One region of the Catenibacterium sp. AM22-6LB genome, then DNA from elsewhere that is predicted to be linked to it. Evidence: a T-box and tRNA genes for the amino acid it is inferred to sense, from the RefSeq annotation. Region 1 holds a T-box; the other holds one or more tRNA genes.
What was found. A T-box is a leader RNA that pairs with one kind of tRNA and senses whether it is charged. The one in region 1 lies ahead of alaS (alanine--tRNA ligase), so its partner is inferred to be a tRNA-Ala.

Region 1 (10,755 bases):
ACTATTTAGACTCCAAATAGAACTTTACAAGTTCTTCAATAATTTCATCACGATCAGCTTGCTGAATAATAGATCTTGCACTCTTATGACTTGAAATATAAGCAGGATCATTAGAAATAAGATAACCTGCAATCTGGTGAACTGCATTATATCCTCTTTCTTCTAAAGCCTCAGCAACTGTCATTAAGTTGTTTCTAATTACTTCTCGTTTGAGATCTTCTGAGTTAAATACTCTTGTCTGTGTATAATCTTGTGCCATAATGAACCCTCCCTATATCACTTATTTTAGTATAAACGAAGATAAAATTCAAATTTTTTACAATTTAGATTTCACTGCAGCAACTGCTTCATCAATCTTATCTAGTGTTGGTGCACCACCCTGAGCGAAATCAGGTTTTCCTCCACCACGGCCATCAAGAACTTCATTCATAGCCTTTACTAAGACACCTGCTTTATATGTATTTGTAAGATCTTTAGTAATACCTACAAAGTAAGAATTCTTACCTTCAAAAGTACTAGTTACTACTACAACACCACTACCTAACTGGTCTCTAAAATCAAATGCCATCTGTTTAGCGGCTGCATTATCTTTTTCTACATGAGTATAAAGGAACTTCACACCATTCACTTCTTCAACCTGAGAAGCCTGGTTCTTTGCTTCTAAAGCATTTAACTTACTAGTTAATGTTTCGATTTCTTTTTTCATTGTATTAAGTGTAGTCATTGTGCTTTCAGCTTTTTCTACGATCTTATTGAAATCATTTGCCTTAAGTACTGTACCTACTTCTTCTAAAGTTTCTTCAGATTTTCTTAATGCTTTATAAGCAGCTAAGTTAGTAACAGCTTCAATTCTTCTTACACCAGAACCAACTGAAGTTTCCATTTCAATCTTGAATAAACCAATCTTTGCAGTATTAGAAACATGTGTACCACCACATAATTCTACTGAGAAGTCACCTACACGTACAACCCTTACAACATCACCATATTTTTCATCAAATAAAGCTGTTGCTCCTGCACTGATGGCTTCTTCCTTAGGCATTTCTTTAACATCTACATCAACACCCTTGAAGATATATTCATTGACCATATCTTCTACAGCTGTTAATTCTTCTTTTGTCATCTTTGATGGATGAGTGAAGTCAAAACGTAATCTGTTTTCATCTAAGTAAGAACCAGCCTGACCAACATGTGCGCCTAAGACATTCTTTAATGCAGCATCTAATAAATGTGTGGCTGTATGGTTATTTTCAATTAATGCACGACGTGCTGTATCCACTGTGAGTTCTACAGTATCACCTACATGTACGCTGCCACTCGTTAATTTAATATAATGTAAATGCTGACCATTAGGAGCCTTTAATACATTAGTGACTTCTGCATCAAACTGATCTGAATGAGAAGAACCTGTATCTGCACACTGACCACCCATTTCAGCATAGAAGTTAGTTGTTTCAACGATGATTTCACCTTCATCAGAAAGTTCATCCACCTTTTCTCCATCTTTGAATAAACCTATAACTGTAGTCTTACAAGGTGCTGTGTCATAAACAAAAGTAGAAGGTGTAGTGAAATCCATTAAATCAATCTTCTGAGAAGCCATTGATTCTCTTTCACCACGGGCTGCACGAGCACGATCCTGCTGTGCTTTCATTTCTACCTGGAATCCTTCACTATCAACAGTGAATCCAGATTCTTCTGCGATTTCAATAGTTAATTCTAATGGGAAACCATATGTATCATATAACATGAAAGCAGTAGAACCATCAATTACCTTATTATCAGAGTGTGCAATAACATCTTTGATCTTCTTTTCACCCTGAGATAATGTCTTATGGAATGCCACTTCTTCTTTCTTAACAGCTTCCTTAACGAATTCTGCTTTTTCTGGAAGATAATCATAGAATTCTTTCATGTTATCTACTACAACATCTACTAAAGTATATAAGAAAGGCTTATCGATACCAATGTTTTTACCATAACGAACAGCTCTTCTTAAAATTCTTCTTAATACATAACCACGTCCAGCACGGTCAAACATAGCCCCATCACTTAATGCGAATGTAACAGTACGGATATGGTCGGCAATAACTCTATAAGCCATTTTATCTTCTGCATACTTCACATCAGCTAGTTCTTCAGCTGCATGAATGATCGGTAAGAATAAGTCTGTATCGAAGTTTGTTTCACCTTCCTGGATGATTGAAGTAATTCTTTCAAGACCCATACCAGTATCAATATTCTTATGTGGTAATTCTTTATAATCTTTACGATCAATTGTAGGATCACAATCAAACTGAGAGAATACGATATTCCAGATTTCTACATAACGGTCATTTTCCATTTCTTCAAAGAATAGTCTTTCACCGATATGATCTGGGTCATATTTTTCTCCACGGTCATAGAAGATTTCACTATCTGGTCCACCAGGTCCTGCACCAATTTCCCAGAAGTTATCTGCAGTCTTTAAGATATGTGATGGATCTACACCACATTCTTTAGTCCATACATTGTATGCATCTGCATCATCTGTATAAACAGTGATATATAGTTTATCTTTATCAAAAGCAAGCCATTCTTCACCTGTTAAGAATTCCCATGCAAAATGAATTGCTTCTGTCTTAAAATAGTCACCAATAGAGAAGTTACCTAACATTTCAAAGAATGTATGGTGACGTGCTGTCTTCCCTACATTTTCAATATCGTTTGTACGAATAGATTTCTGTGCATTTGTGATACGATTACATGCTGGTTTTTCTGTACCATCAAAATATTTCTTTAATGCCGCTACACCTGCATTGATCCATAATAATGTTGGGTCATCATGGGGAATCAATGAAGCACTTGGTTCAACCATATGTCCCTGTTTCTTGAAATATTCAAGGAATAATGCACGAGTCTGATTACCTGTTAACTTTTTCATAATATCCTCCTAAAATAAAAAAAGCCATTCCTTAAAAGGAACGACTTAAATCGCGGTACCATCCTTATTCATAGATAAATATATCTATGCCCTTTATGACTTTAACGCAGTCATACGTTGATGTTTACATCACTCTCGAAAGGAGCCTTCCTTCATACACCCAAGAACTCACACCACCCGTTCTCTCTCTTAAGACCTCTATGAAGTACTTGTCTTTCTCAACGATTATGCCCCTATTATACATAAAAAAAAGATAAGGCGCAAGCCTTATCTCTATTCTTCGATTAAAGAACCTTCTGCAAGCATTTCACCCTTGATTGGTAATAACTTGTAGATCAGTTTCATAAATACTGCATCAAATGGTAACATGATTACTGTAGTTACAATATTGAATACTGTATGGAAGTTAGCCACCTGATGTGCTGGAGTTCCAGAAAATTGTGCAATCCATGATAATAATGGTGTAGCAGAACATATAATCAAGAAGAAGATTGTACCTACTAAGTTAAATAGGACATGGAATGTCGCAATACGCTTAGAGTTTCTACATCCAGTCACTGATGCAAGAACGGCAGTAATACAAGTACCGATATTTAATCCACATACCATGAATGCTGCTGTACTAAATGGCACTAAGCCTTTAGTTGCAAGTGCAGATAGAATACCTACTGCAGCTCCAGAAGACTGGATCAAAGCAGTAAAGGCAGCTGCAAATAATACGGCAAGTATTGGATTAGAAAGAGTTGTCATTAATTTAATAAAGACAGGTTCCTTCTGAAGTGGCACAACGGCCGCGCTCATCATATTAAGCCCCATGAAGAGAATACCAAATCCAGTCATAACTGAACCAATACCTCTCACATTACGATTCTTAAAGAATAAGCACATGAAGACACCCACAACTGCAAAGACCGGTGCGACAACACCTACATTAATCGCAATCATCTGTGCTGTAATAGTTGTACCGATATTAGAACCCATTACAACCCAGATACATCTGTTTAATGTCATTAAGCTGGCATTCATGAAACCGATCAACATAACAGTCACTGCAGAAGAACTCTGTACAGCAGCTGTTACACCGATTCCGACAAGAACACCTTTAAATTTTGTATTTGTTAGTTTTTCTAAGATAGTTTTTAAGCGGTCACCTGCAGCATCTTCTAAGGAATCACTCAAAACCTGCATTCCATACAAAAAGAGTGCTAGCCCACCTAATAAGTCAAGCCAATTCGTTATTTTCATAATCTCGTTTTCCTTCTTTTACCACTACATTATAACGTGTCTCTACGTAAATGTCGTTAACTAAATGTTAAAATAATCTTAAGTTTATGTAAAGTACTTTACAAAAATAACTTAAATTTAATGTTTTTAACGAACTATTTACTTGATTATTCGAAGTCAGATATCGAAAAAGAAGAAGTTTTATGTCTCTCCTGAAAACGTTTGAGTAATGTTGTACGTCTTTGTTCATCCTGATTATTATGAAGGCCACGAATAAAGACATTATGATCTCCTAGGATAAATAAAGACTGCTTGGCTCTTGTGATACCTGTATATAATAAGTTTTTCTTCATCATAATGCTGTATTCTGGAAGTACTGACATAATAACAATCTTAAATTCATTACCCTGAGATTTATGAACAGACATACAATAAGCATGTCTTAACATATTGAATTCAGTCGTACGGTAGTTTACAAACTGCCCATCAAAATCAACAGTGAGAGTATCATAAGATAATCCAGTATCTTCTTTCTTTTCAATTTCTACTAAGATTCCTACATCCCCATTATAAACATCATCATCAGGACGATTTTTTAATTGAAGAAGCTTATCTCCTTCTCTAAAGATCTTACCACCCACTTTGATTTCAGCTTTATCACTTGTTGGCGGGTTAAACATAGCCTGTAAAGATTCATTTAAAGCATCTATACCTGCTACACCTCTATACATAGGTGCTAATACCTGTACATCGGATGCATCATATCCCTCTTCTACCGCTTTTTTCACAATAGTCTGCACACATTGTGCAACATCCTTGTTAGGACATACTGTAAAATGAATATCTCGATAATCTTCGAAAACACGAGAATCATAATGATCATTTCTGATATCATGAGACAATGCGACAATACCACTGCCTTCTTCTTGACGATAGATTGTCTGTAAGCAGATATGTGGAATACCACTCAATAACATATCCTTTAAGACGTTACCTGGTGATACTGATGGAAGCTGCTGGTCATCACCAATAAGTAATATTTTATGTACATGAGCACAAGCATCTAATAATTTAGAAAATAAGAGTGAATCAACCATTGAGAACTCATCAATGACAAGCAAATCAATATCTAATGGATGATCCGAGTTCATAGAAAATGTATTGGTAGAAATATCCCATTTTAATAATCTGTGAATAGTAGATGCTTCTAGTTTAGTAAGTTCTGATAATCGTTTTGCTGCACGCCCTGTAGGAGCTACGAGTCCTATCTTTTCATCAGGATATAATGAACGATAAACCTTTAATATAGCTTGTACAATCGTTGTTTTACCAGTACCAGGACCACCTGTTAAAATAAGTGCTGATTCTTCTAAAAACTTCTTAATCGCATTCTTCTGTATTTCATCATAAGTAATACCCTGTAATTCTTCTGTTCTTTTAATCTTTTCATCAATGACGGAATCTTCAATAGACTGCGTTGATTGTTTAAGATAACGTTCAAACTTTTCCGCAATCATTGTCTCACTTTCATACAAATCTCTTGGATAATAACGGTCTTCTTCCTGAATAACCTTATTAGCTATGATTTGGTCTAGATTCTTCGCAAATAAATCATCAGGACATTCAGGTAACATACGTCTAAAGTGATGATAAAAGGATTCATAATCACTATAGGTGCTTCCTGTCTGGAAACATAAATCCATTAAAGAAGCTAGTATACCTGCCTGGATACGTTTATCATCTAATGGTTCTACACCTGTTTTCATTGCAAGTTCATCAACACTTTTAAAACCAATACCTTCTATATCATCAATGAGGCGATATGGATCATTTTGTAATACATCAAGTGTCTTATCTTTATAGAAGTTTTGAATGAGTGGTAAATTACGAGTAGAAATACCATTTCCCATAAAGAAAGATAAAACCTGTTGATCATAATCCTGACTTGTCAATACACCTACAATATTCTTCTTAATTGTTTCTGTAACATTGGGAATATTATTTAAACAATCAGGATTATCCTTAATAAGAGTTAAGGCTTCCTCCCCTAATGCATCCACAATTCTTTCAGCCGTCTTCTTACCTACTCCCTTAAAGAGTGATGAAGAAAGATAGCGGATAATCTCACTTCGATCATCCGCTAGAATTATTTCATAAGAAGACACTTTGAATTGTTTACCATAACGGGGATGTGTGATATAGCTTCCTTTAATACGATAACGATCATCATTATTTACATAGGACATATTTCCTATAATAGTGAATTTTTCATCATCTGTCTCAAAAGCTGCTACTATATATTTATTTTCTGGATTATAGAAAATAACTTTACTAATAATGCCTTCGTATTCTTCCATTATAAATAGTCAATCTCCTTGCCGTCTTTATAGACTTTATCAATTGTACCTCCACCTAGACATACATCTCCATCATAGAAGACAGCAGCCTGACCTGGAGTGACAGCCTTAATTGGTTTCTTAAATGTAACATAAAGTGTTGTTTCATCAATAAAGTGTAATGAAACATCATTATCCTTCTGACGATATCTAAACTTAGCAGTACAGTCATATTCACCTTCTGGCTTTGTTGCAGAGATCCAGTTGACATCAGTAATCAATGCACCATGAGATAATAACCATTTATTACTATCACCCTGAGCAATATAAAGAATATTCTTGTCATAATCTTTTCCTACGACAAACCAAGGTTCACCATTACCACCAATACCTAAACCTTTTCTCTGCCCGATTGTATAATACATAATACCCTGATGTTCACCAATAACCTTCTTAGAGACAATATCTACCATCTTGCCTGATTTAGCCGGAATATAGTTTTTTAAGAATTCTCTAAAATCTCTTTCACCAATGAAACAGATTCCTGTAGAGTCCTTTTTATGTGCTACAGGAAGATCAAGTTCTTCTGCAATTTGTCTTACTTCTGGTTTAGTGAATTCACCAATTGGGAACAATGAGTTATTTAACTGATTCTGATTCAATTGACATAAGAAATAAGTCTGATCCTTATTATTATCTACACCACGAAGCATCACTGATTCTTTTCCTTCAGTATGTACAACACGGGCATAATGTCCTGTCGCAATGTAATCAGCATCAATAGACTTAGCATAATCTAAGAAAGCTTTAAATTTAATATGTTTATTACATAGGATATCTGGATTAGGTGTGCGTCCTTTTGCATATTCTTCTAAGAAATATGTAAAAACCTGATCCCAGTATTCTTTAATAAAATCCACTCTACGGATTTCAAGTCCTAAATGTGATGCAACTGCCTGTGCATCTAAATAATCTTTTTCCTGTGGACATACATCATCATCATTTGTAGGGTTTCCTAGAATATCATTATTTAATGAACTATCCCAGTTTCTCATAAATACACAGATTACTTCGTAACCTTGTTTCTTTAATAAATAAGCAGCAACGGCACTATCCACACCGCCACTTAATCCAAGTACAACTCTTTTCATGTTCTACCTCCCTTTGTCTAGTATTCTACCACACAAAAAAGGCTCTTGAAAGAGCCTCCTATTATTCTGCCTTCATTCTTGTCATTGGAAGCATTGCAGCACCGATAGCACCACAGTCTTCTAATTCTGTTTCAAGTAGTGGAATATGATTTCTCATACCTACATGAATCTTCTGATTGAATTCTTTTGTTAATTGATCTAGGAAATACTTCTTAGACTTCATAACACCACCACCTACTACAAAGCAATGTGGATCAACTGTATGTGCGATATTTGCGAATAATGTAGCAAGTTCACTAATGCATTCATCCGTAATACCCTGAGCTGTTTCATTACCTTCAGCAGCTAATCTAAATACATCACCTGCATGATGTACTAAATCTTTACCAAGAGCTTCCTGACCCTTTCTAGTGATTGCAGTACCAGAACATTCTCCTTCTGCAGCACCTGGGTTTAAAGCACCCTGCTTATAACCATTATTCTTAACGATGATATTACCGATTTCACCAGCATGTCCTCTACCACCAGAGATTAACTGTTTATTGACTGTGAAAGCGCCACCAATACCAGTAGAAACTGTTACATAATAACAAGTTGGATAATTCTTACCAGCACCTAATACTGCTTCAGCAAGACCTGCAACATTTGCATCATTATCTAAGAATACAGGTTTATTGAATTTTGTAGATAACTTTTCAGCAATTGGGTAATTTTCAAAACCAGGAAGGTTACTTGCCATAATCATAACACCCTTTACAACATCAACCGGTCCAGGTACACCAATACCAATACCTTCTACATTTTCAATACCACCACATACTGTATAATCGATTGCTTCAATCTGACGACAGATTTTTGCAGTAACAGCATCTGGACCTTTTTCTCTTTCAGTAGCATCCTTCACTTCACTATATGACTGACCATTTTCATCAACAAGTAAAGTTCTTACGTTTGTACCACCTAAATCAATTCCAATATAATACTTCATGTTCAATATACCTCCTTGAAATATTATATTACATATTACACTTCCACGCTATGAAAAAAGTTCTTTTTGTATCTTTTCTAACTGTTCTGGTAACTGTGATGTAACCGTTTTACCTTTTAAGTAGCTCATAGAGCCTATCGGATCCACAAAAGTTAATTGATAAGCATGGAGGAACTGATGATTGAGATGAAATTTTTTCTTTACTTCCTTATTCCATTCAAAATCTCCATATTTACTATCACCCATAACCGGATGTCCTGTCGCACTTAAATGAATACGAATCTGATGTGTACGACCAGTAATAAGCTGTACTTCTACTAAAGAACAGGTAGAACATCTTTTTAAGACATGTACTATTGTTTTCATAGATAAAGCCCCCGGTGTATCTTTCTTTACTAAATACATCTTTCCTTCATCTTCATTCTTTTTGACGTATCCTGATAATGTAGCATCCTTCATATGTCCCATCGCAATAGTAAGATACTTCTTTTCAATGCCTTGTCTTGTTTTCATCATTGTATTTAAATCCTGAAGTGCACGCATATCTTTACCAAAGATGACAAGTCCACTTGTATTACGGTCTAAGCGGTGCACCGGACCTGGTGTAAAGCTGATATTCTTTTCTGGATCATATTCACCCTTCTGATATAAATAAGTGAGTACCTGGTTAGATAATGTATTCACTGATTCATTGATATCTTCATGAACAAGCAATCCTGCAGGTTTATCTACAATAAGAATATGTGTATCTTCATAAACAACTTTAAAAGTAATAGGTAACTCATAAATTGTTAAAGGCTTTGTGTATTCCTTGAATTTATCTTCATATAAGAATAGTTCCACCTCATCTCCCGAATGAAGAATATAGTTTTCCTTTACTCTTTTGCCATTTACTTTAACATCTTTTTTTCTTAACATTTTATATATAAGTGAAGAAGGTGCTTGGACTAACACTTTCTTTAAGTATTTATCTATTCTTTGATGATCATCATATTGATCGATTACTAGTTTTTTCATAATATCTCCTTTACCCCCTCATTATAGCATACACCTCTTAGATTATGGTATAATAAAAGTCGAGGTGACAATCATGGAAAAACAAATAGATTCAACAACAATTTATGATGGAGCCATCATAAAGGTAACTAAGGAACATGTATTATTACAAGACGGTAATACCGCCGTACGTGAATGTGTGTATCACCATGGTGGTGTATGTATTCTTGCGATAGAGGATGATGAAATTATTCTTGTAAAGCAGTTCCGTTATCCAAATAGATGCGATACATTAGAAATACCTGCAGGTAAGCTAGAATTAGGAGAAGATCCTGATAAGGCCTGTTATCGTGAATTTGAGGAAGAAACAAACAGACGTGCTAAAAATATGCGTCCTATCTTAAAGATGCTTCCTACACCTGGTTATTCGAGTGAAATACTCAGAATATATGAAGCAGAAGACTTCAAGGAAGTAGAAGATTCTTTACAGTGTGATGCAGATGAATTCTTAAATATCATTAAAATGCCTATCGATGAAGCTTACAAAGCAATCTTTGATGGACGCATTATTGATGGTAAAACTGTCATTGCAGTTATGTACGCTTATAACAGAAAACATTGCAAATAGTAAAAGAGCTCTAGGTTAAGAGCTCTTTTTACTTAGTATAGAGTATTTAATCACTTCTACGATTGAAACAATCACTACATTCATAATATAACAATGAATCATCTTTAAAGCAGAAAGAGTCATCAATGTATTATCATTCATATAAGTATAGTAATCTGGAATAACATTCGTAATAGAATGAAGACCATTGAAGATGAATTCAAAAATTGATTCAACAACATCAATATAACCTAAACTAATTGCATGTAATACCTTCACAACAGGCTGATCCATCATATTACCTAACGCAATATGAACTACTAAACCAAGTAAGAGAATCATCAATGATAATAATAAGACATAACTAATATTAATAAAAGTATTAATAATATGATGATCAGGCTTCTTTTTTTGTTCTTCTACCACTGGTTCTTTTTTATCTTCTTCTTTTTCTTCTGGAGCATTGTTTTCAGCTTCCATAACCTTTGCGATGACATCATTTAATGCAGCCGTATCCTGCGCATTCAGTG
Region 2 (10,755 bases), on a different contig from region 1:
ACCAATAATTGTTTCAAAAGCAGCTGAACTAGATAAACCAGCCCCTACTAATACATCACTTGTAATGAATGCTTTGAAACCACCGATATTGTAACCTAGTTCTTTAAGTTTAGAAACAACACCTCTGATTAGTCCTTCTGAAGTACCTTCTTCTTCATCCTTCTTATCTAAATCATTTAAATGAATAGGTGCAATGTTGAAACTGTCAGATACAACATTGATTACATCATCCTGTCTAGCGACTACACCAATCGCATCTAAGTTGATTGAACCTGCTAATACACAACCATGCTGATGGTCTGTATGGTTACCTGAAATTTCACTTCTACCTGCAGCACTATAGATGCTGACATTTTCATCACCATAAAGTTCAATGAACTTATCTAATGCATTGGTATATCTATCTTTCTGATAATCTACAAGACTTGCATCTTCATATAAGTCTTTCAACATTTCATCATATTTATTAGTTTTAAATTCTTCTTTTAATAAGCTTGCTTTCATTTTGTTACCTCGAATGTATATACTGTTTCTTCTTTAAATTTTTTATTTGCCTTTAAAATGACCTTTGGTTTTTCTTCTTTATGAATACTGTCTGGTAAATAACTTGTTTCAATACATAATGCATCTTGTGGATGCATAGTGTAACCATATTTATCTAACTGTCCATCTAAGTAGTTTGCACTATATACCTGTGCTGATGGATATGTAGTAGATACAGTTAATTTAATACCAGTTTCTGGAGAATAAAGTTCTGCCTGATTTTTATCTGTATTAAATACAAATGGATGATCATAACCACGGGCTGTGATTAACTGTGGATGATTGTCTTTGATACAGTCTCCAATCACTTTTTCACTTCTAAAGTCAAATGGAGTATTTGTGACATCTAATAATTCACCTGTATATAATCCATCACCATCAACGCAGCCTACTTCGTCAGCATTGAGTTTTAATACATGATTATGAACACCTGATGCATGTCCATTTAAGTTGAAATATGAATGGTTTGTGATATTGATAATTGTATCCTGATCACTTGTTGCTTCATAGCGCATATGAAGTGATGTTCCTTCGATTGTATAATAAGCATAGAAATCTAATGTACCTGGATAGCCTTCTTCACCATCTTTAGATACATAGTGGAACTTGACACCATCTTCAATAAATTCATAATCAAATACCTTGTAAGAAAATCCTTCAATACCACCATGTAATGAGTTAGGACCATTATTAATAGGAACATTATAAGTCTTCCCATTTAATGTGAAAGTTCCCTTCTCAATACGGTTGCATACTCGTCCTACCAAAGCACCAAGATATGTACCATCTCTCTTCTGGTAATCTGATACTTCAGGGAAGCCTAATACACAATCACATGGATTTCCTTCTTTGTCCTTCACTACAGCTTTAAGTAGTGTGCAGCCAAAGTTTGTGACTTCTACATAGAAGTCTTTGTTTTCTAAGCCGATGACAACAATATCGTCATCTAATTCTTTCTTAATTTCTACCATAATCCCTCCACGAAGCGACTGAATCCTTCAATTCCTTCATCAGTCATTTTATATACACCAGCATCTTCTAATACTGCTACAAACTTCTTAGTGACTTCTACTTCTAGGAATTTATCAACATCCTCGTAGTCACAACTCTTAAGATATTTGTACCAGTCTGCATGCTTCTGTAATGATTCATTTGAATCAAAATCCGCATTACCTAATAGACACTGTTTGATATCTTCTAATTCGTTCTTTAATCTTGCAGGAAGAACAGCTAAGCCCATTACTTCAATCAAGCCGATGTTTTCCTTCTTAATGTGGTGATGCTGTGCATGAGGGTGGAAGATTCCTAATGGGTATTCTTCAGTCGTACGGTTATTTCTAAGTACTAGATCTAACTGATACTTTCCGTCCTTCATACGTGCAATTGGTGTTACTGTGTTATGTCTTACACCATCTGTATATGCAATGATATCTAGTGACTCATCACTATAATCAATCCATTTTTCAAGAATAACATCAGCCAAAGCAATGATTTTTTCTTTGGAAGTAGAGGTAAGTCTTAGAGTTGACAATGGCCAATACAACATATCTACCTGTACCTGGTCATGTTCATAACTCTTGATTACTTTCGCATCTTCCATAGGAAAATGATGACGACCGCCTTGGTAGTGATCATGGGTAAGGATAGAACCACCTACGATTGGTAGATCAGCATTACTTCCCAGCATATAATGAGGGAACTTATCTACAAATGCGAATAGATGCTCGAATGTATTGTGGTCAATTTTCATTGGCTGATGTTTTTCATTAAATACGATACAGTGTTCATTGTAGTAAACATAAGGTGAATACTGTAGGTAATAGCGATGATCTGCAAGGTCTAATGGGATAATACGATGATTCTGTCTCGCAGGATGCTTCATATTACCTGCAAATCCAACGTTTTCTTTACATAATAAGCAAAGAGGATAGTTTGTAGATTTGACATTCTTTGCAGCTGCAATCGCTTTAGGATCCTTTTCTGGTTTAGAAAGGTTAATAGTAATCTGAATATCACCATATTTAACATAATGGTTAAACTTGATATTCTTATCAATACGTGATTTACGAATATAGTTACTACTAATACTTAAATCATAGAAGTAGTCTGTTGCTTTTTCTGGAGATTCATTATAAAGAGTGTTGAACTTATTTACTACTTCACTAGGACGAGGCATGAGGCAGTTCATAAGTCTTGTATCAAATAAATCTTTTTCAGTCACAGAATCTGAAATCATACCTTTTTCTACTGCATAGTCAAGAATATGATCAATGATATCCTGTGCTATTTCTAATTTTTCATCGATTTCTTCTAGTTCAAATTCATCTAACTGAAGTAAGTCTAAAATTAAATTTGCGGCATAGTACAAATCATCTGTACCAATCATGCCTTTTTGTAACGCAAAGTTGAGTAATCTGTTGATCTGATGGTTCATTATGGGTTCTCCTCTTTTTTATTTTGTTATTTTCTTCATCTACTATGATAAACTTTTTAGTAAAATAATCAATACTTTTTTAATTATTTTTACTATTTTGTTTACTTGCTATTTTACTAAAATAAAAAAGAGAGGTTTTATTACTTCTCCCTGCATGAATTTCTAATAACTAATTGACATGGCAATTGTATTCTACATGGATAGCTGATATCCTCTTCTGTGATCATTCTATGTAACAATGAAGCCCCCATCTCTCCCATCTCACTTGAAGGTGCATAGACAGTAGATAATGTAGGTCGTGTGAAGTTACATGCATCCACATCATTGAATCCCATAATAGACACTTCTTCTGGCACCTTGATTTTTGCATCTAATAAAGCCTGCATAGCCCCCATCGCAAGAGGATCATTGGCACAGAATATTGCGGAAGGTATTTTTCCTTCTTCAATCACACGATTCATGACAGAATAACCTTCATCTCCAGTCATTTCATGATTGGTTGTAAATATCTCATATTTTATTCCTAAATATTCACAATATTTAATAAAGCTTTTCTTTCTAGAAATTGTTTGTAAAGACATCTCATCATATTCATTTCTTCCCATAAAACCAATTGTTTTATGTCCCTGCGAATGAAAATAGTTGACTACTTTACACATCGCGTCATCAAAATCCAATGAGATACAGACATTTGTGATAGGAGACAAATCCATATCCAGCAAAACAATTCTACTAGATAACTTACTAAATGTATCAAGATACTTCTTTTCAAACTTTCCAATACAAATAATACCATCCACACCTTCTAATACCTGTTTCATATTCATATCATCATATCTTACTTTTGTAGAAGCCATCTTTTCTTTTCTTAAATATTTCTCTACACCCTGTAAAATAGATAAGAAATAAGTATCTCTAAATTCCTGTTCAAATGTATAACACTGGATAATACCTATATTAAATGTTTTCTTCTTTTCTTTTGATTTTAAGGAGTAATTGAGTTCACTAGCCACTCTTAATATCTTCTCTTTTGTCTCAGGTAAAACCTTCAATGTTTTATCTTCATTTAATACTCTTGATACAGTTGCGATAGATACATCAGCTGCTTTCGCAACATCCTTAATTGTAGCCATTTATTTTTCCTCCTCAATATTACTATAATAATTAATATATCACAATCTAGATAAAACGAGGTAAAATTTTAGTAATATTTTAACCAATTTTAACGATATATTATTTTTTCCTTATTTTCATTGTATATATCAAACTTTTTTCTACCTTGCCTATAATTTCTTCATTTTTTTATTGACGAGTGTATTTCTACATGGTATTATAGGTGAGCAGTCAAGAAATGGGCCTGTAGCTCAGTTTGTTAGAGCGCACCCCTGATAAGGGTGAGGTCGATGGTTCAAATCCATTCAGGCCCACCATGTTTATTTAAAACCTTTTGGGGCCTTAGCTCAGCTGGGAGAGCGCCTGCTTTGCACGCAGGAGGTCAGGAGTTCGGATCCTCCTAGGCTCCACCATTTAGAAGTTAACAGACACATTTGTGTCTGTTTTTTTATTTCATTGCGTAAAAAAGAACCATAGTCCTATATATAAAGGATTATGGTTTTTTACTTTTAGTATCCTGCACCTGTGTCTGTATTCTTCATGATTTTTACAAGACGGCTTGTACCAAGTCTGTCAGCACCAAGTTCGATGAACTTTTCAGCATCATCAAATGAACTAATACCACCTGCTGCTTTTACTTTAACTCCTTCACCTACATGATCATGCATTAACTTTACATCATCAAATGTAGCACCTGCAGTTGAGAACCCTGTTGATGTCTTAATGTATTCTGCACCTGCATTTGTGACTAATTCACACATCTTGATCTTTTCTTCTTCTGTAAGAAGACATGTTTCAATAATAACCTTTAAGATTTTACCATCACATGCTTCATGAATCTGACGGATTTCATCTTCTACTTCTTCATATCTCTTATCTTTTAAGAATCCGATATTAATAACCATATCAATTTCAGATGCACCATTCTCAATAGCATCCTTTGTTTCAAATACTTTTACTGCAGTCGTACTGTATCCATTTGGGAATCCAATAACTGTACAGATAGGAAGTTTACCATCCACATATTCTGCTGCCTGTTTCACATAAGCAGCTGGAATACATGCAGATGCTGTACCATATTTGATTCCATCATCTAGGATCACCTTAATGTCTTCCCAAGTGGCACTCTGAGCCAATAATGTGTGGTCTACTTTTTTTAAAATATCATTTGTATTCATTTTATTTTTACCTCTCTTTACATATACCATTATAACAGTTTATCTAAAATAAAGTAGTCAATTGTGTTCTCTGGCATCTTAATTCCAATTTTTTTGTAATTATTGCACCTATAATCGTAAATGTCTCAGTTGCTTCTTACTCCCTTTTTCCTGGTAAAAAGAACAAGTTAAGCTCAAATTATAGTTTTCTTTGTTTCTATATTCCTATAATGCTATAATGGTTGAAATGTTAACAAGGGGGGTTAATATATGTTAGATGCATTTGCGAATAACTGGACAATACTTGTTGTTTCCTTCTTTATTTATAGTTTCTGTGGGTGGATATGGGAATCACTTATCTGCCCTATTGCCACAGGTCATAAGATACATAACAGTGGTTTCTTAACTGGACCTTGTATTCCTATTTATGGATCAGGTGCAATTGTTGTATGTGCTTTGTTTCCTATTTCTAAAGATTGGTCTCTCATCTTTATAGAAGGAGCGATTGTCGCATGCTTTATTGAATATCTCACATCTTATTTTATGGAAAAGATGTTCCATGCAAGATGGTGGGATTATTCTCAAATGAGATTTAACTTAAATGGTCGTATCTGTTTAGAAGGTTTCTTTATTTTTGGTTTCTTCTCTGTGACTGCAGTGAAGAATGTACAGCCACATCTGACTCATATGCTTATTCAATATGATTATATTCCAATGGTTATTGCTTCTACTGTGTGTATCACATTATTCACAAGCGACTTAATTACTACATTTGTAGAAGCCACTCATCTTGCGAAAAAACTTGAGACAGTCTCTCAGGATCTTAAGAAGTTTGCAGATGAACTAGAACTAGATATTCATAATGAAATTACAACAGATGATATCTTTAAGATTGCACGTCAATTAAAGGATAGTCACCGTGAACATCTTATTAAGAAATATTCACATCGTCGTTTAGTCAAGGCATTCCCTGATATCTTAAACAAATATCACACAAAAACTCAGAAATAACGCATCTGAGTTTTTTTCTTTTGTGTAAACGTTTATAATAAACAAGAGGAGGTATGACCATGGAAAAGAATGCATTATTTAAACTTAGTTATGGTTTGTATGTATTAGGTGTAAATGATGGTAATAAGCCTAATGGCTGTATTATTAATACAGCTGTTCAGCTCACAAGTAATCCTTATCGTATTGCAGTGACTGTGAATAAGGCGAATTACACCCATGATGTATTGATGAAGTCAAAGAATATGACTTTATCTGTGCTTGATATCACATGCCCTTTTGATATCTTTAAACGATTTGGTTTCCAAAGTGGTAAAGAGGTTAATAAGTTTGATGGTTTTGATATGTATGATTTGAAAGACTCATTACCTTACTTAACACAATATGCGAATGCATATATGGAAGGTCATGTTATAGAAACATTGGATGAGTTAACACATACGATGTTTATTGTAGAACTTGATGATGCTGTTATCTTAAATGAGCATGATTCTATGACATATGACTATTATTTCAAGAATGTGAAACCAAAACCAGAAAAGAAGAAAAAAGGATGGGTATGTAAGATTTGTGGATGGGTCTATGAAGGTGATGAATTACCTGAGGATTTAATCTGTCCTATCTGTAAACATCCGGCATCTGATTTTGAGCCACTTTAAGTAGGAGGAAAACGAATGTTTAATGTAAGACAAATAAGCGATGATTTTTATTATGTAGGAGGCAATGATAGACGTTTAGAACTATTTGAAAATGTTTATCCTGTTCCTGATGGTGTAAGTTATAATTCTTATTTATTAGTAGATGATAAGACTGTCTTATTAGATACTGCAGATGCAGCGATTGCTCATCAGTTCTTAGAAAATTTAGAACATGTGCTAGATGGTAGAACACTTGATTATGTAGTAGTCAATCATATGGAGCCTGATCATTGTGCAACACTTTGTGATATTGTAGTACGTTATCCTGATGTAAAGATTGTGGGTAATACTATGACATTCCGTATGATGAAGCAGTTCTTTGATTTTGATGTAGATAGCCATGCTATAGTCGTCAAAGATGGTGATACTTTAGAAACTGGACATCATGTATTAAACTTCGTTACTACGCCAATGGTTCATTGGCCTGAAGTTATGATGACTTATGATTCTACAACAGGTATCTTATTTAGTGCAGATGCATTTGGTACTTTTGGTGCACTTCATGGCAATCTATTTACAAGTGAAATGGATCTAGATGAATCATTCTGGGATGAAGCAAGACGTTATTATACAAATATTGTTGGTAAATATGGAGTACAGGTGACTAATGCCTTAAAGAAAGCCTCTACTCTTGATATTTCAATGCTTTGTCCACTGCATGGACCTATCTGGGATGAAGATATTAACTTAATGGTAGAACATACTGCTTCTTGGGCTGCTTATAAACCAGAAGTCAAGGGTGTTATGATTGCTTATGGTTCTATTTATGGCGGTACTGCCAATGCAGCTGAGATTCTTGCAAGTAAGCTAAGTGAAAAAGGTATTCACAACATTAAAGTATATGATGTATCTAAAACTGATCCATCTTATATCTTATCTGAAAGTTTCAAATATTCTCATCTGGTATTCGCAAGTGCATCTTATAATGCGGGTTTATTCACACCTATGCAGAACTTATTGATAGAAATCAAAGAACATCTTTTGCAGAATCGTACATGTGTTTTAATTGAAAATGGTACATGGGCACCAAGTGCTAAAAAGACTATGAAAGCTATTCTTGAACCATTATCTTGGAATTATATCGGTGAAGAGCTCACTATTAAATCACGTATGAAAAATGCAGATTTTGAAAAAATTGAAACTCTTGCTGATGTGATTGTAGAAGATATGAATAAAGAACATCAAGTAAAGGAAGAAGCTCCTGTGCGTAAATGGCGCTGTAAGATCTGTGGTTATGAATATAGCGGAGAAGAACTTCCTGAAAACTTTATTTGTCCTCTATGTAAACATCCTGCTTCAGATTTTGAAGAAATAACTGAATAATACATACAGCCAAGTCGAAGAAACATTTGTTTCTTCGACTTTTCTATTGACAACATATAAACATATTCATATAATTAAATATGTAAAAACGTTTATATGAGGAGGAGCCATGGAAAAGAGAAATGAATTCTTAAATGCGAATGAAGATGTTGTTTCAAAGGTTTTAGAGAATCAGCCTGATGATGAATATCTTTATGATTTAGCAGATTTATTTAAGACATTTGGTGATTCTACAAGAATCAAGATCCTCTATGCTTTATTTGAAGGTGAACTATGTGTTGGTGATTTAGCTACTATATTACAGCTTTCTCAGCCAGCCATTAGTCATCAGCTTAAAGTATTAAAGGATGCTAAACTAGTAAAGTTTAGAAGAGAAGGAAAGGTTATCTTCTATTCATTAGATGATGATCATGTAAGAAGTATTTTATCTATTGGTATGAATCATATTGAAGAGTAAAGGAGAAAATAATATGAAAAAGACTTATAAGGTAGATGTAGATTGCGCAAATTGTGCAAATAAGATGGAAGAAGCAGTAAAGAATACTCAAGGTGTTAAGGATGCCACTTTAAGTTTTATGACTTTAAAATTAAAGGTTGAGTTTGAGGATGGTGTAGATCCTCAGGCAGTTATGGAAAAAGCAAGAGAAAATTGTAAAATTGTTGAGGATGATTGCGAAATCTTCCTTTAATAAGGAGTGATAGAAATGACAAAGAAGCAAAAGAATGTTTTAAATAGAATTATTATTGCGATTGTCTTATTGATCGTAATTACTGTATTTAAGACAATTGTCCCTGTACCAGGCTATGTAGAGTTTATCCTCTATTTAATCCCCTACTTTGTGATTGGACATGATATTTTAAGAAAATCTATTAAGAATATCAGTCATGGTCAGGTATTTGATGAAAACTTCTTAATGGCTGTCGCAACAATCGGGGCTATGTGTCTTGGTGAATATCTTGAAGGTTCTGCCGTTATGGTTTTCTATCAGATTGGTGAATTATTCCAAAGTATTGCGGTTGGTAAGAGTCGTAAGAATATCGCTGCTTTAATGGATATTCGTCCTGATTATGCTAATATCATGGTGGATGGCGAGATTGAAGAAGTAGATCCTGATGATGTAGAGATTGGTAGTGAAATCATTGTTAATCCTGGTGAAAAGGTTCCTATTGATGGAATTATTGTAGAGGGTGATACAACACTCAATACAAGTGCCTTAACAGGTGAAAGTGTGCCTCGTAATGCCCATTGTGGTGATGAAATCTATAGTGGTTCTATTAATATGACAGCACGTATCACAGTTAAAACAACAAAAGAATTTGGTGAATCAACAGTTTCTAAGATTCTTGATCTTGTAGAAAACTCAAGTATGAAGAAATCTAAGACAGAAAACTTTATTACTAAGTTTGCGAAATATTATACACCTGTTGTATGTTATAGTGCGCTCGCTTTGGCTATTATTCCCCCTATTGTCTTAACTTTTATGGGACAGCCTGCTCATGTCGGTGACTGGATCTTTAGAGCCCTCACATTCTTAGTAATCAGCTGTCCTTGTGCTCTTGTTATTTCTATTCCATTAAGTTTCTTTGGTGGTATTGGATGTGCCAGCAAGAACGGTATTCTTGTAAAGGGTTCTAACTACCTAGAAACATTATCTGATGTTAAATACTTTGTATTTGATAAGACAGGTACATTGACTAAGGGTGTATTTGAAGTGACTGATGTTGTACCTGCCGAAGGTTTTGATAAAGACAACTTACTTGAATATGCTGCTTATGCAGAAAGTGCTTCAACACATCCTATCAGCGTCAGCTTAAAGAAAGCTTATAATCAGAAAATCGATAATACACTTGTAGATCATATTCAGGAAATTGCAGGACATGGTGTAGAAGCAGACTATAATGGTCATCATATTCTTGCAGGTAATGCGAAATTAATGAAATTAAAAAGTATTGATTATAGTGCTTATACAAAGGCTGGTACACTTGTATATGTAGCAGTTGATGACAAATATGCAGGTTGTATTGTGATTTCTGATATTATCAAGGATCATGCAAAAGAGGCTATTAGTGGTTTGAAATCATTAGGGGCTAAGGAAACTGTTATGTTAACAGGTGATAGTGCTTCTACTGCAGATCTTGTAGCCAAGACAATTGGCATTGATACAGTACACAGTGAACTTCTTCCTGCAGATAAGGTAGAAGAAGTAGAAAAGTTGTTAGCTAAGAAATCAGACAAAGAAAAACTTGCCTTTGTTGGTGATGGTATCAATGATGCACCAGTACTCTCTCGTGCTGATATTGGTATTGCGATGGGTGGTCTTGGTAGTGATGCTGCCATTGAAGCAGCAGATGTTGTTTTGATGGATGATGATCCATTAAAGATTTCACTTGCTATGAAGATTTCTACTAAGACATTAAGAATTGTAAAACAGAATATTGTCTTTGCGTTAGCTGTTAAGTTCATCTGTTTAGTATTAGG

Region 2: it has a tRNA-Ala gene. The T-box ahead of alaS (alanine--tRNA ligase) is inferred to sense a tRNA for this amino acid. The anticodon was not compared.

What each region holds. Positions count from the first base shown of each region.
Region 1 covers NZ_QTUM01000005.1:55,128-65,882, reverse strand. The annotation lists gene ruvX (Holliday junction resolvase RuvX) at 1-2, opposite strand, end outside; gene DW269_RS02555 (IreB family regulatory phosphoprotein) at 2-259, opposite strand; gene alaS (alanine--tRNA ligase) at 317-2,923, opposite strand; T-box leader at 2,957-3,154, opposite strand; gene DW269_RS02545 (Na/Pi cotransporter family protein) at 3,197-4,168, opposite strand; gene DW269_RS02540 (ATP-dependent RecD-like DNA helicase) at 4,315-6,504, opposite strand; gene mnmA (tRNA 2-thiouridine(34) synthase MnmA) at 6,504-7,634, opposite strand; gene DW269_RS02530 (ROK family protein) at 7,696-8,622, opposite strand; gene DW269_RS02525 (RluA family pseudouridine synthase) at 8,671-9,639, opposite strand; gene DW269_RS02520 (NUDIX hydrolase) at 9,713-10,246, shown strand; gene DW269_RS02515 (HAD hydrolase-like protein) at 10,262-10,755, opposite strand, start outside.
Region 2 covers NZ_QTUM01000002.1:35,714-46,468, reverse strand. The annotation lists gene DW269_RS01105 (galactokinase family protein) at 1-504, opposite strand, end outside; gene DW269_RS01100 (aldose epimerase family protein) at 501-1,514, opposite strand; gene galT (UDP-glucose--hexose-1-phosphate uridylyltransferase) at 1,508-2,977, opposite strand; gene DW269_RS01090 (LacI family DNA-binding transcriptional regulator) at 3,118-4,110, opposite strand; tRNA gene DW269_RS01085 (tRNA-Ile) at 4,331-4,407, shown strand; tRNA gene DW269_RS01080 (tRNA-Ala) at 4,427-4,503, shown strand; gene deoC (deoxyribose-phosphate aldolase) at 4,600-5,268, opposite strand; gene DW269_RS01070 (putative ABC transporter permease) at 5,518-6,258, shown strand; gene DW269_RS01065 (flavin reductase) at 6,318-6,914, shown strand; gene DW269_RS01060 (rubredoxin-like domain-containing protein) at 6,930-8,276, shown strand; gene DW269_RS01055 (metalloregulator ArsR/SmtB family transcription factor) at 8,386-8,733, shown strand; gene DW269_RS01050 (cation transporter) at 8,747-8,965, shown strand; gene DW269_RS01045 (heavy metal translocating P-type ATPase) at 8,981-10,755, shown strand, end outside.